3 regions of the Streptomyces sp. NPDC094448 genome follow, and region 2 is predicted to be linked to each of the others. Evidence: riboswitches for the same ligand, from Rfam matches in the RefSeq annotation. Region 2 holds a riboswitch; each other region holds the start of a gene.

Region 1 (4,507 bases), on a different contig from region 2:
GGATGCTGCCGTCGCTGATGATCGTCATCGGGGTGGTGTACGACCTCACGACCCCGTCGAAGTTCACCGCCGTGCCCATGTTCACGGCCGCCCCGCTGATCGCGGCCCCCTTCTTCTCCTTCGCCGTCACGCTGGCGACGGGCGTCTTCGCCGTCCTGACCGAACTGGGTCTGGACATCTACAACCGCTCGCTCGGCCAGACCCAGGCCTATACCGAGCTGAGTACGGTCGTCACCGTCTCCGCCCTGGCGCTCTTCATCAACCGGGTCATCACCCGGAGCAACGAGAAACTGGCCTCGGCCCGGGTGATCGCCGAGGCCGCGCAGCGGGCCGTGCTGCCCACACCCGCCGAGGAGATCGGCGGGCTGCGGATCGCCGCACGGTACGAGGCGGCGCTCGCCGACGCCTTCATCGGCGGTGACCTCTTCGCCGTACAGGACACTCCGCACGGTGTTCGGCTGGTGGTCGGGGACGTCCGGGGCAAGGGGCTGGGGGCGGTGGAGGCCGTGGCCATCCTGATCGGGGCCTTCCGGGAGGCGGCCGAGCGGGAGGCCTCGCTGGAGTGCGTCGCGGACCGGCTGGAGCAGGCGCTCGTCCGGGAGGCGCTACGGCGCGGAGCGGGCGATCTCGACGATTTCGAGGGGTTCGCGACCGCCGTGTTCGCGGAGATCCCGCGGGGCCTCGGGGCCGTACGCCTGCTGAACCGGGGGCACCCCGAGCCGCTGCTGCTCCACGCCGACGGGCGGCTGCGCATGCTGCCGCCGGACGAGGCGGCGCTGCCGCTGGGCATGAGGGAGCTGGGGAACTGGCCGGGGCGGGCCGAATCGCATCCGATGCCCGACGGGTCGACCCTGCTGCTCTACACGGACGGGCTGTCGGAGGCGCGGAACGCGGCCGGGGTGTTCTACGACCCGGAGGAGCAGCTCGGCGGGCGGGCGTTCCCGGGGCCGGGGGAGCTGCTGGACGCGCTGGTGGACGACGTACGACGGCATACGGGCGGCGGATCGACGGACGATATGGCGCTGCTCGCGGTCACCCGCCCGAACGGAGACGGCGGTCCGGGAGGCCCCGGAGGCCAGGGAGGTCAGGGTCTCGGGGGTCCGGGCGGTTTCGGCGGGGCCCGCGAGGCCGGGGCGGCCGGGGCGGAGGGCAGGTCTTCGGAACAGTCGCCCCTCCGGCCCGATGGATAAAGAGTTGACCAACGATTGGCCAAGTGCTGGGGGCTATATGCCATTGCACTGCCGTTTTCTGCACGGTGCGTGATCGAACCGTCGCTGTCGCCATAACATCTGACGAACCATCAGGGGCGCGGAGGGGGCGGAAGGGCCCTGAAGGGGCCTCAGAGGCGGGTAACTCGCCCGATTTGAAAGCCTTCTGTCCCGGTTGATTCGCCGTCCGGGTTTAAGGATCATCAGGAACACTTGGAAAACATTCCCGGTGTCTATTAACGTTCGATAACGCAGCGCGGTCGTCCCAGTCGCCGTCAGGGCGGCTCCGTGCTCATGCGCCGAATCCCGCAAGGGAACCGGGGAACCACTTCTTGGGGTGAATCGGATGCCTCCGCAGCCTGCGGAGACACCGTAGGAGACCTTCCTGCTCCGAACCCGTCAGCTAACCCGGTAGGCGAGAAGGAAGGAAAGGAGTACGCCTCAGTGGCGTCCAACAGTCCTGCCCCGCAAGCCCCTGCCGGGCCCGGGTACATGAGCAACGGCACCCGCTTCGGTGAAGACGGTGGTGCCGAGCCGGCCACCGGCGAGTGGAACCCCAGCGCGGAAACGCTTCTCCCGAACCGTGGCCGCCACCGCGTACTGCGTCAGCAGCGCCGGGCCTTCGCCCGCAGCTCCACCGTCCTCGGTGTCGGTGTGATCGCCGCGGTCGGCGCGGGCGGCATCGCCACCGCGCAGGACAAGGCCCCCATCACCATCTCCCTCCCCGACGGGCTCGGCGGCACCGAGGACGGCGCGCAGAACGCCGGCCTCGCCACCATGGGCGACACCGTCACCGAGACCGCGACGGGCGAGCAGTCCGAGGCCGACGGCAACGCGGGTGAGGCGCTGCGCTCCCGGATCCTCCAGCAGGCCGAGCAGCAGCAGGCGCAGGCCGAGGCGGAGCGCCGGGCCGCGGCCGAGAAGGCCGCCGCCGAAGCCGCCGCCGCGGATGCGCTGAAGGCGTCCGCCGACGCCAAGAAGAAGGCGGACGAGGCGAAGAAGAAGGCCGCCGAGGAAGCCAAGAAGAAGGCGGAGGCCGAGCGTCTCGCCAAACTGGCGAAGAGCTTCGCGCTCCCCACCTCCTCGTACAACATCACCTCGACCTTCGGTTCGTCCGGCGGACTCTGGTCCTCCGGCCAGCACACCGGTCTCGACTTCGCCGCCCCCGCGGGCACCCCGGTCAAGGCCGTGGGCGCGGGCACCGTCAAGTCCGCCGGTTACGCGGGCTCGTACGGCTACCAGGTCGTCATCGAGCTGAACGACGGCACCGAGGTCATGTACGCCCACCTCTCGTCGATCAACGCCAACGTGGGCCAGAAGGTCGTCGCGGGCGATATGGTCGGACGGGTCGGCTCGACCGGCAACTCCACCGGCAACCACCTCCATCTGGAGGTCAAGACGCCCGGCGGTACGACGATCGACCCCGGCGCCTGGCTGCGCAGCAAGGGCCTCCAGCCCTGACGCCCGCGGGACCCCGCCACCCGTGAACCCCGCCCGGACCTGCGTCCCTCCTGGGTTCTCGCGGTCCTGAAGCCTTGTGGGGCCCGGGTGCCCCTTGGTGACCACCGGCAGCTCTGACGCACCAACCCCCCGACGTCAGGGCTGCCGGTTCTTTTCGCCGGCCGCTTCCGTACCCGCCCGTACTCTGTGCGGCTCGGCTCAGACGCGGTACGGGTTGTACCCCTCGTAGTCCCGGTACGGCGGCGGTACGGAGACCACACCGCTCGTCCTGGCCGCGTACGTCAGCGCCGGACCGGCCACCGCCTTCCGCAGCCACATATGGTGCAGCAACTCCTGCTCCCGCGCGACGAAGTCCGGATCCGCCGTACCGCGCTGCGCCCGGTCGCGCAGGAACGCCAGGGACGTCGCGAAGCGGACGTACTCCGCCACCGCGTGTGCCGCGGCCGGTCCATGGGTGCGCCGGGCGACGTTCCGGGCTTCGGTACGGGCCCGCATCGACGCCAGCGCCGCGGGTTCGGCCGGTGCCAGCCAGCCGGCGGTGGCATACGGCGGCAGGGCCGCCGAGATCGTCCGCAGCTCGCGCTGGCGGGACCAGATCGTCAGCCAGGTCAGCAGCGCGAAGACCGGGACCATGAACATCCCGTAGACCAGGTAGAAGCCGATCGGGCCGAGATACGAAGCCGAGCCGTTCCACAGGGCGTGCATACCCATCGACAGCAGCAGCCCCAGCGCGGGGAAGGCGAACCTCCGGAACCGGTGGCGGCGGGCGGCCGACGCGGCGAGACCCAGACCGATACCGGTGAGCACGGTGAACAGCGGATGCGCGAACGGCGACATGATGATCCGTACGAAGAACGTCGCCGTCACCGAGACCAGGCCCGATTCGCCCGGCAGCCGGTCGCCGTCGAAGGCCGTACCGAGGTAGAGGATGTTCTCGGTGAACGCGAAGCCGGTGGCGGTGAACCCGGCGACGACGATGCCGTCGACCAGACCCGTGAAATGCCGGCGCCGGAAGAAGAAGAGCAGGAAGATCGCGGCGCCCTTCGCGGTCTCCTCGACGATCGGCGCCACCACCGTCGCGCCGAGGTTGTCCGCGTCGGTCGGATCCGCGGTGCTGTTGGCGATCCACTGGATGGCGAAGGTGTTCGCCGTGATCGACATCAGGGCGGCGGCGAAGGCGCCCCAGGCGAAGGCGAACGCCAGATTGCGCCAGGGGCCCGGCTCGACCCGGTCCAGCCAGCGGAAGGCGGCGAGGAGCAGCGGGACCGGGAGGGTCGCCAGGCCGAGACCGACGAGGAAGCCCTGGGTCCCGGTCTCGTCGCGGACCGTCGCGAGGATGGCGAGGGCGCAGAGCGCGAGCAGGACGATCAGCACCCCGGCCCGGAGCACCTTGCTCCGCCAGATCCGGGAGGCGCGCGGTTTGTAGCGCCAGCGCGACCGCTCGGGCAGTGCGTCGAATACCGGCTCCGCGGCATAGGCGGGGACGGCGGGGCCTGTAGGACCCGTGGGGCCCGTGGGGCCAATGATCCCGGCGGGGGCTGTGCGGTCCGTGGGGCCAATGATCCCGGCAGGGACCGTGGCCCCGGCAGGGCCCGTGGGGCCGGCGGGGGCCGTGGCCCCGGTGGGTGCCGTGGGGCCGACGCGGGTGGCGTTGCCGCCGGGGGTGGCGGATGCGCCCGGTCCGGGGGTGGACGGCGCGGGCCGGGGTTCAGGAGGCGTTGCCCGGTGTTCGGCCTCCCCGAGGGGTGCGGAATGCCCCGCCGTATCCGTATTTACGGTAGGCGGGGGAGGCCCTGGAGGTGCCGCGTCCGCCGGACGGGGCGGCTGCGGGCTGGACT
Region 2 (4,507 bases):
GGTGATGGGCCGGATCCGGGCGGTCGCCCCGTCGCGCAGGACGACGTCGGCCTCCCAGTGGTCGGGGTAGGCATGCCCGGCCGGGGCCTGCCGGCCGGGCCCGGCCGGGCCTGGCTCCGGCAGCCCGGGGCCCGCCCCCGCCCCCGGTCCGTCGTCCCGGCCCTCGTCCCGCTCGGTCTGCATGGCAGAAAGCGTACGGCGGACCCGTGGAGCCCGGCGGGCTCGTCCCGGCGTTCGCCGGACGCAGCCGTCCGGTCACGGCTCGCGACGGGCGGCGGACCGGGGCAGTCTAGGGGTGCACGGGCCGGTCTCCGAGGCGGCACGAGCACCGGGGGTGCCGTGAGACACTGACCGGGAACTGGTCTAGACAACCACTGAATGTGAAGGGCAACACCATGGCTGAGCGCCGCGTCAACGTCGGCTGGGCCGAGGGCCTGCACGCCCGCCCCGCTTCCATCTTCGTCCGGGCCGCCACGGCTTCCGGTGTCCCGGTGACGATCGCCAAGGCCGACGGCTCCCCGGTCAACGCGGCCTCCATGCTCGCCGTGCTGGGCCTGGGTGCCCAGGGTGGCGAGGAGATCGTCCTCGCCTCCGACGCCGAGGGTGCGGACGCCGCCCTGGACAAGCTGGCGAAGCTCGTCGCCGAAGGGCTTGAGGAGCTTCCGGAGACGGTCTGAGGCGACTCCGCCGCACCGCCCGGCCGCGCCTCGCCGCGGTCCCGGGACTCGGGCGCCGATCCCCCGGCCGGGATCGGCGCCCGCTTCTTTTCCTGATGTACGCCGGACAGCACCGGGGAGCACCCTGTTCGCCGTAGCCGTCCGGGAAGCCCGAATACTTCCACGGGAATCCTGCTCGGGAATCTGCTCGGGAGTCCCGATGGAATCCCGACGGAATAATCCCGGGAAACACCACCGGCGCATCAACGGAATCCCGCCGGGACAGCGCCGGGACACCGTGTGATTCCCGGCGGGGAATAGCTCCCTGCTCTTTTCTACCGTGCCCGTGTTAAATGCGATCGCATCTTGTGTTGACGGAATGTTGCCGGGCTCCGGTTCAGCGGCGGACCGCGGCGCCCGCCCCGGCGGCCGACCCGGTCCCCGGTCCACCCGCCGGTCCGGTGTCCGGGCGCCCCGCTTCCCGCGCCGCGCAGCGCAGCCGGTAGGCGTCCGCCGCCCGCTCCATGTGCAGCGCCGCCAGCGCCCGCGCCCGCTCCGGGTCCCGCCGCCCCACGGCGTCCACGATCGCCCCGTGCTCGGCCCATGACTCCACGGGCCGCCGGGCCGCCGGCTCCACCGCGTACATCCAGGCGATCTTCCGGCGCAGCGGCAGCAGCAGCGCGATCAGCCCGGAGCCCGCGGACGCCTGGGCGAGCGTCTCGTGGAACCAGCCGTCCAGCGACCGCAACTCCCCCACCTGGCCACGGGCCGCCCGCTCCTGTCCGAGCCGGACCAGACCGCGCAGCACCTTCAGATGCCCCTCCGTACGGTGCCGGGCGGCCCGGGCCGCCGCCAGCGGCTCCAGCAGCGCCCGGATCTCCAGCAGATCGGCCGCCTCCTGCTCGGTCGGTTCGGCGACACAGGCACCCGCATGGCGCCGGGTGGTCACGAAGCCCTCCGACTCCAGGGTCCGCAGCGCTTCCCGCACCGGCACCCGGGAGACCCCGTACCGCCGGGCGAGCTGCTCCTCCGCCAGCCGGCCGCCGCGCGGGAAGACCCCGGAGACGATGTCGTCGCGAATCGCCCTGCAGACCGATTGCGCGGGAACCCGCATACCCGTACCTCCGCTGTGATCCGGACGAAGCGACGGAATGCAGCCGCTCGTATTTACCGGAAGACTCTATGCCAGGCGCACGGATATTCCGACAGCCTCCGATAAACCGCCGATATCTTCCGGCCACGGGAATCACGGGACGGCGGCTCCGGAACGCGCAGTGCCCCGGCGCCGGGCGCCGGGGCACTGCGAAAACCAGCAAAAGCAGACGGGAAAGCCGAGAAGCGGCTGCACCCGATCCGAGGGGCCCGGGGCGGGCCCGGGAGGTCAGACCCGGACGCCCTTGCCGCGCAGATACGCGACCGGGTCGACGTCCGAGCCGTATTCCGCGCCGGTGCGGACCTCGAAGTGGAGGTGCGCGCCGGTGGAGTTCCCGGTGGAGCCCGCGCGGCCGATCTGCTGGCCGGGCATCACGGTCTGCCCGGCAGTGACGGAGAGCGACGACAGATGCGCGTACTGGGTGTACGAACCGTCGCGCATCTCGATGACGACGTTGTAGCCGTAGGCCCCGCCCCAGCCCGCCTCTACGACGGTGCCCGCGCCCACGGACACGATCTTCGTCCCGGTCGAGGCGTGGAAGTCGATACCGGTGTGCGTACCGGAGGACCAGAGCGCGCTGTTGGCCCGGTAGGAGGTGGTGACGCCCGAACCCTCGACGGGCGCCGTCCAGGTGTTGAGCAGCCGCTTGCGCTCGGCGTCCCGGGCGGCGCGCTCACGGGCCTCGCGTTCGGCCTCGGCCCGCGCCTCGGCCTCGCGCTTGGCCTCCGCCTCCGCCTGGGCGCGGGCCACGGCCTGCTGCTTCTGGGCGTGGGCCTGGTCGGCGACCTGGCCGGAGAGCGAATCGGACGCGGAGAGCGGCTGGAGGGTGCCGGGCTGCTCGGCGGCGAGGATCTGAAGGGTGCCCGTGTCCTCGGCGCTCAGGGTGCCCGGGTCGCCGTTCTGCTCCCGGCCGTCGCCGTCGGAGGCGAACGCGGGGGCGGCGAGGGTGCCGATGACGCCGGTGGTGGCGAGGGTGGCGGCTCCGGCGATGCTCGCGCTGCGGCGCGTCATCCGGCTCGGGCCACGGTGCTTCCCACTGGTTCGGGCAAACGCCATGGAGAGGCTGGTCCTTTCCTTCCTTCTCGCCTACCGGGTTAGCTGACGGGTTCGGAGAGAGGAAGGTCTCCTACGGCTCCTCCACGGGCTGCGGAGGGTCCGATTCACCCCGGTGGGGACATGGGTCCCCGGCTCCCCAGGGCTCGCGCCCGGCGGGGACTCGGCGATGGCTGTCCGTGCCGCGGTTTGCGGCGCCTGCAGGCGAACAGCCGGATCGACGCTAGGCGGACGGCATGTCGATCACCAAACAAACGGGCTTCTTTGTTGCTCATGCCACAGCCCATGCCGGTCAACTTCCCACCAAAACGGACAGCTGACGGAGCGGAGCCCCGGGCGCGGCGCACCAACGCGCAACGCCCGGGGCTCCGCCCGTACCACCGGCACCGCCGGACCACGCGCCGCGGGGGCCGGACCGACCGGCCCGGCCCACCTGCGCGGCTGCCGGTCCGTCAGCCCTTCACCACCGTCACTTCCCCGATGCCCAGCGCCCGGACGGGCCCGGCGATCTCGGAGGCATCACCGACGAGTACGGTCACCAGCCGGTCCACCGGGAACGCGCTGACGACCGCCGCGGTCGCCTCGACCGTCCCGGTCTGGGCCAGACGGGCGTACAACTGCCCCTGGAAGTCGTCGGGAAGGTGCTGCTCCACCTGGTCCGCGAGGGTGCCCGCGACGGATGCCGCCGTCTCGTACCGCAGCGGGGCGACTCCGACGAGGTTCTGTACGGCGACATCGCGCTCGGCGTCCGTCAGTCCCCCTTCGGCGAGGGTGCGCAGAACCTGCCAGAGGTCCTCCAGCGCCGGGCCGGTGTTGGGCGTGTCGACCGAGCCGCTGATGCCCAGCAGCGCGGCGCCCGAACCGTCCGGGGCGGAGCACAGCACCTGTGCGAAGGCCCGGACCCCGTAGGTGTACCCCTTCTCCTCGCGGAGCACCCGGTCGAGCCGGGAGGTGAGGGTGCCGCCGAGGCAGTACGTGCCGAGCACCTGGGCCGGCCAGACCCGGTCGTGCCGGTCGGCGCCGATCCGGCCGATGAGCAGTTGGGTCTGGACCGCGCCCGGCCGGTCCACGATGATCACGCGGCCGCTGTCGTCGGCGGTGATCTCCGGCTGCGGGCGGGCCGCCACCGTATCGCCCTGCCAGGTGCCGAGGGTCTCCGCGAGCAGCGCGTCGAGGTCCGTGCCGGTCAGATCGCCGACGACGACCGCCGTGGCGGTCGCGGGCCGCACATGGGCCTCGTAGAACGCCCGGACCCCGGCGGAGTCGATCCGGGCCACGGTCTCCTCGGTCCCCTGCCGGGGGCGGGACATCCGCAGCGACGCCGGGAAGAGGCTGCGGTACAGCTCCTTGGCGGCGCGGCGGCCCGGGTTGGCCGTCTCGTGCGGGATCTCGTCCAGCCGGTTCCGGACCAGCCGCTTGATCTCGCCGTCGTCGAACGCGGGCGCGCGCAGCGCCTCGGCGAGCAGCCCGAGGGCCTTGGGCAGCCGGGAGACCGGCACCTCCAGGGAGACCCGGACCCCGGGGTGGTCGGCGTGGGCGTCGAGGGTGGCGCCGCAGCGCTCCAGTTCGGCGGCGAACTCCTCGGCGGACCGTTTGTCGGTGCCCTCGGACAGGGCCCTCGCCATGATCGTGGCGATGCCGTCCA
Region 3 (4,507 bases), on a different contig from region 2:
CCCGGAGGACCAGGACGAGCTGCGGGACTGGGCGGGCATGATGATCCGTCACGGCGGGGGCCCGCGCGGCGGGGTGGCCCGTGCGGTGAAGCGGATCCGGGGCTATCTCGCCGAGCTGATCCACCGCAAGCGGGAGAACCTCGGCGACGAGGACACGGACGATCTGATCTCCGGTCTGATCCGGGCCAGCGACCACGGCGAGCACCTCACCGAGAACGAGGTGGTCGCCATGTGCTTCGTCCTCCTGTTCGCGGGCTTCGAAACGACCATCAACCTGGTGGGGAACGGGCTCTATGCCCTGATGTGCCACCCGGCGCAGCGCGCCCGGCTCCAGGAGTCGCTCGCCGCGGGGGAGACCTCGCTGCTGGTGACGGCCGTGGAGGAGCTGCTGCGCTACGACGGCCCGGTGGAGATGGCGACCTGGCGGTACGCCACCGAGGCGCTGACCATCGGCGGTCAGGAAGTGGCCGCGGGCGATCCGGTGCTCGTGGTGCTGGCGGCGGCCGACCGGGACCCGGAGCGGTTCGGCCGGCCGGACGTTCTCGACCTCGCGCGGCGTGACAATCAGCACCTCGGGTACGGCCACGGCATCCACTACTGCCTGGGCGCGCCGCTCGCCCGGCTGGAGGCACAGACCGCGATCGCCACTCTGTTGCGCCGCCTTCCCGACCTGCGACTGGCGGTGGATCATCACGATTTGCGGTGGCGTGGCGGCCTGATCATGCGTGGACTGCGCACCCTTCCGGTGGAGTTCACCCCCACCAAATATGATAGTCCGTCATATTCGTGATGTGCGCGTGATCTCCGCTGCATCGACTTGTGACAGACGTTCGAGTGCGGCTACGTTCACCCCCGTCTCAGCCGTCACGCGAAAGGCAGCACCGCATGCTCTCCGGGAATGGTCGACATCGCCGTCCTCGCCAGGCCCCGGCCCTGGTCGTCGCAGCGGGGGTGACGGGGTCCGCGATTGCGATCCCGCTCCTCGGCGCCACCTCGGCGTCCGCCGCCGACTCCGCGACCTGGGACCGTGTCGCGGAGTGCGAGAGCGCCGGGCAGTGGACCGTGAACAACCTCAACGGCTACTACGGCGGGCTCCAGCTCTCCCAGGAGACCTGGAACGCCTACGGCGGCCGGGAGTACGCCGACCGGCCGGATCTGGCCAGCCGCTCCCAGCAGATAGCCGTGGCGGAGAAGGTGCTCGCCGCCGAGGGGCCCAAGGCGTGGCCGTCCTGCGGGATCGCGTCGGGCCTCGGCGGTGCCACGGGCGCCGTGACCGATCCGGGCGGTGCCGACCCGGTGCCCAGCGGCCCCGCCGCCGGACGCCCGGCGGGCCAGGCCAAGGCGGGCGACCTCCCCGCGGAGCCGCCCAAGGCGGGGGAGAAGGCGCCGGACGCCTCCGCTTCCCCTGCCCCCTCCGCCGGTAAGGCGGAGAAGAAGGGGGCGGCGGCCAAGCCCGCCGAGGGCGTCGGCAAGCACCGCGGCGCACCCGCCGCCGAGGAGGCCGCCAAGGAGACCCCTTCGGGCCCGGCCGGCCCCGGCGCTCCCGGGAGCACCGGCACCCCGTCCGTGGAAACCGCCGACCCGTCCCGCGCCTCCGGCCCCGACCGGACCTCCCGCTCCGAGACCGCCCGTTCCGATGCCCTGAATCAGGGCGATCAGGGCGGTACGGGCACTCCGGCCAAGACCGGCACCGCGGACGGTACGGGTGAAGCCGGGCAGCCCTCCGGTACGTACACGGTCCGCTCCGGCGACAACCTCTGGTCCATCGCCGAGGAGAAGAAGGTCCCCGGCGGCTGGCCGGCGCTCTATGAGGCCAACCAGGAGCTGGTCGGAGCTGATCCCGATCTGATCCTCCCTGGCCAGAGCCTTGATCTCCAGGCGAAGTAGCCTCCGGAACACCGAAATTGACGCCCTATTTTGCTGGGATATGTCCATTTCCGTGTAAGTGAGACATGAGTCTCTTCGGTCCGGCCGTGGTCCCCACTCTTCCGGAATCCCTCATTCCGCACGCCACCTGCGAAAACGCGAGTTTCCGGAGGGGTGGGATGGGCGTTTTGCCCACGATGTTCCGTCGTTGAAGAAGCGGGACGCCTGTGACTACGGTCTGGACCGCTCGCCAAAGCGGGCACCACTGACCGTCACGCCGAATCCTGCCGTCGGTCGGGGGGAACAGTCGTCGCGAAAGCGCCGAAGGCAGGAGCGGGGGACCCAGGTTTGTGCCGGTCCCGTCCGACAGCCCGCGAGGGCGGCGGACGACCGGCTTGGGGTGAAGCCGTACGACGCGGGTCGTACGGCCGGGCAACTCACTGCGCCCGAACCCGACAGCTCACCTCGTAGGCGTCGGTGAGGAGAACCTCCATGCTGTTTTCCAGCAAGGGCAAGCACCGCCGCCCGTCCAAGGCCGCCCGCTTCGCCGCCTTCGCAGGCATCACCACCGTCGCCGTCGCCGCCCCGATCATGGGCGCCACCTCGGCCTCCGCCGCCACCGCCGCCGAGTGGGACAAGGTCGCCCAGTGCGAGTCCGGCGGCAACTGGTCCATCAACACGGGCAACGGCTACTACGGCGGCGTCCAGTTCTCCAGCTCCACCTGGGCCGCCTTCGGCGGCACCAAGTACGCCCCCAACGCGCACCTCGCCACCAAGGCGCAGCAGATCGAGATCGCCGAGAAGACCCTGGCGGGCCAGGGCAAGGGCGCCTGGCCGAAGTGCGGTGTCGGCCTCTCGAACACCCCGTACGGCGGTGCCGCCGCCGAGCAGGCCCCGGCCCAGCCGAAGCAGGAGAAGCCGAAGCAGCAGGCCGAGCCCGCGCAGCCGAAGCAGGAGCGCGCCGAGGTTCCGACCACCCGCTCCGAGCGCGCCCAGGCCCCGGCCTCGGCGAAGTCCGCGGCTCCGGCCAAGGGCTTCGAGAAGGGCGACGGCGAGTACGAGGTCAAGTCCGGCGACACCCTCAGCAAGATCGCCGACGCCGAGCAGGTCGAAGGCGGCTGGCAGAAGCTGTTCGAGCTGAACAAGGACATCGTCGACGACGCCGACGTCATCTTCCCGGGCCAGCAGCTCCACCTCGGCTGACGGGCCTGACCCTCCCGGGCCGGCAGCTCCACCTCGGCCAACGGACCTGCGGCTCCCCGCGAACCGCACCCCCGGGGCCGGTCCCTTTCCGGACCTGCCCCCACCCGGACCCCGGACCGCGGCTCCCCCCTGCGGTCCACCCCCCACGGGTCCGACCCCCCCGCACCCCGGGCCGGCGCGCTTCCCCCGTACGCGCCGGTCCGGGGTTCCGTCTGCCGCCCCGGACTGCTCCGTACGGCCCCGGAGAACCGCCCCCGTGCACCCGTCTGAGCGAGCAGATGCCCAGCTGAGAACTGTTACCCATCGGTAGGAACGCGGCTTTTGCCCACCACCGCAGTTCTTCGCACTCTTTTTCGTCCCAGGGGGCGGGCATCGGCGGGGCGGCGCCCGCCGTCCGGTTAGGCTCTTGGCGCAAGGCTCAAGAGACCCGCACCCCACGCGTCACATCCCAGAAGGAGATGCTCGTGCCGTCCATCGACGTCGTCGTAGCCCGGGAAATCCTCGACTCCCGGGGGAACCCCACGGTCGAGGTCGAGGTCGGCCTCGACGACGGGAGCACCGGCCGCGCCGCCGTGCCCTCCGGTGCCTCCACCGGCGCCTTCGAGGCCCTGGAGCTGCGCGACGGGGACCCGAACCGCTACCTCGGCAAGGGAGTGGAGAAGGCCGTCCTCGCCGTCATCGAGCAGATCGGCCCGGAGCTGGTCGGCTACGACGCCACCGAGCAGCGCCTGATCGACCAGGCGATGTTCGACCTGGACGCCACCCCCGACAAGTCGTCGCTGGGCGCCAACGCCATCCTCGGTGTCTCCCTCGCCGTGGCGCACGCCGCCTCCGAGGCCTCCGACCTGCCGCTCTTCCGCTACCTCGGCGGCCCGAACGCGCACCTGCTGCCCGTTCCGATGATGAACATCCTCAACGGCGGCTCCCACGCGGACTCCAACGTCGACATCCAGGAGTTCATGATCGCCCCGATCGGCGCGGAGTCCTTCTCCGAGGCGCTGCGCTGGGGCACCGAGGTCTACCACACCCTCAAGAAGGTGCTGAAGGGCCGCGGCCTCTCCACCGGCCTCGGAGACGAGGGCGGCTTCGCCCCGAACCTGGACTCCAACCGGGCCGCCCTGGACCTGATCCTGGAGGCCATCAAGGAGGCCGGCTACACCCCCGGCCAGGACATCGCGCTGGCGCTCGACGTCGCCGCCTCCGAGTTCTACAAGGACGGCGCCTACCAGTTCGAGGGCAAGAGCCTCTCCGCCGCCGAGCTGACCTCGTACTACGAGGAGCTGGTCGCCGCCTACCCGCTGGTCTCGATCGAGGACCCGCTGTTCGAGGACGACTGGGCGGGCTGGAAGGCCCTCACCGAGAAGCTGGGCTCCAAGGTCCAGATCGTCGGCGACGACCTCTTCGTCACCAACCCGGAGCGCCTCGGCCGCGGTATCGA

The links. A riboswitch is a leader RNA that binds a small molecule or an ion and turns the genes downstream of it on or off. The one in region 2 is predicted to bind cyclic di-AMP.
Region 1: another riboswitch for cyclic di-AMP. It lies ahead of ACIQ9E_RS23065 (M23 family metallopeptidase); the one in region 2 lies ahead of ACIQ9E_RS00380 (M23 family metallopeptidase).
Region 3: another riboswitch for cyclic di-AMP. It lies ahead of ACIQ9E_RS24540 (transglycosylase family protein); the one in region 2 lies ahead of ACIQ9E_RS00380 (M23 family metallopeptidase).

What each region holds. Positions count from the first base shown of each region.
Region 1 covers NZ_JBIWGU010000011.1:300,561-305,067, forward strand. Annotated here, with positions in the region: gene ACIQ9E_RS23060 (PP2C family protein-serine/threonine phosphatase) at 1-1,190, shown strand, start outside; cyclic di-AMP (ydaO/yuaA leader) riboswitch at 1,496-1,641, shown strand; gene ACIQ9E_RS23065 (M23 family metallopeptidase) at 1,653-2,669, shown strand; gene ACIQ9E_RS23070 (PrsW family intramembrane metalloprotease) at 2,868-4,193, opposite strand.
Region 2 covers NZ_JBIWGU010000001.1:102,824-107,330, reverse strand. Annotated here, with positions in the region: gene ACIQ9E_RS00395 (GNAT family N-acetyltransferase) at 1-183, opposite strand, end outside; gene ACIQ9E_RS00390 (HPr family phosphocarrier protein) at 396-677, shown strand; gene ACIQ9E_RS00385 (GntR family transcriptional regulator) at 1,054-1,770, opposite strand; gene ACIQ9E_RS00380 (M23 family metallopeptidase) at 2,038-2,865, opposite strand; cyclic di-AMP (ydaO/yuaA leader) riboswitch at 2,878-3,041, opposite strand; gene ACIQ9E_RS00375 (M16 family metallopeptidase) at 3,315-4,507, opposite strand, start outside.
Region 3 covers NZ_JBIWGU010000013.1:75,905-80,411, forward strand. Annotated here, with positions in the region: gene ACIQ9E_RS24530 (cytochrome P450) at 1-790, shown strand, start outside; gene ACIQ9E_RS24535 (transglycosylase family protein) at 952-1,887, shown strand; cyclic di-AMP (ydaO/yuaA leader) riboswitch at 2,176-2,355, shown strand; gene ACIQ9E_RS24540 (transglycosylase family protein) at 2,359-3,069, shown strand; gene eno (phosphopyruvate hydratase) at 3,528-4,507, shown strand, end outside.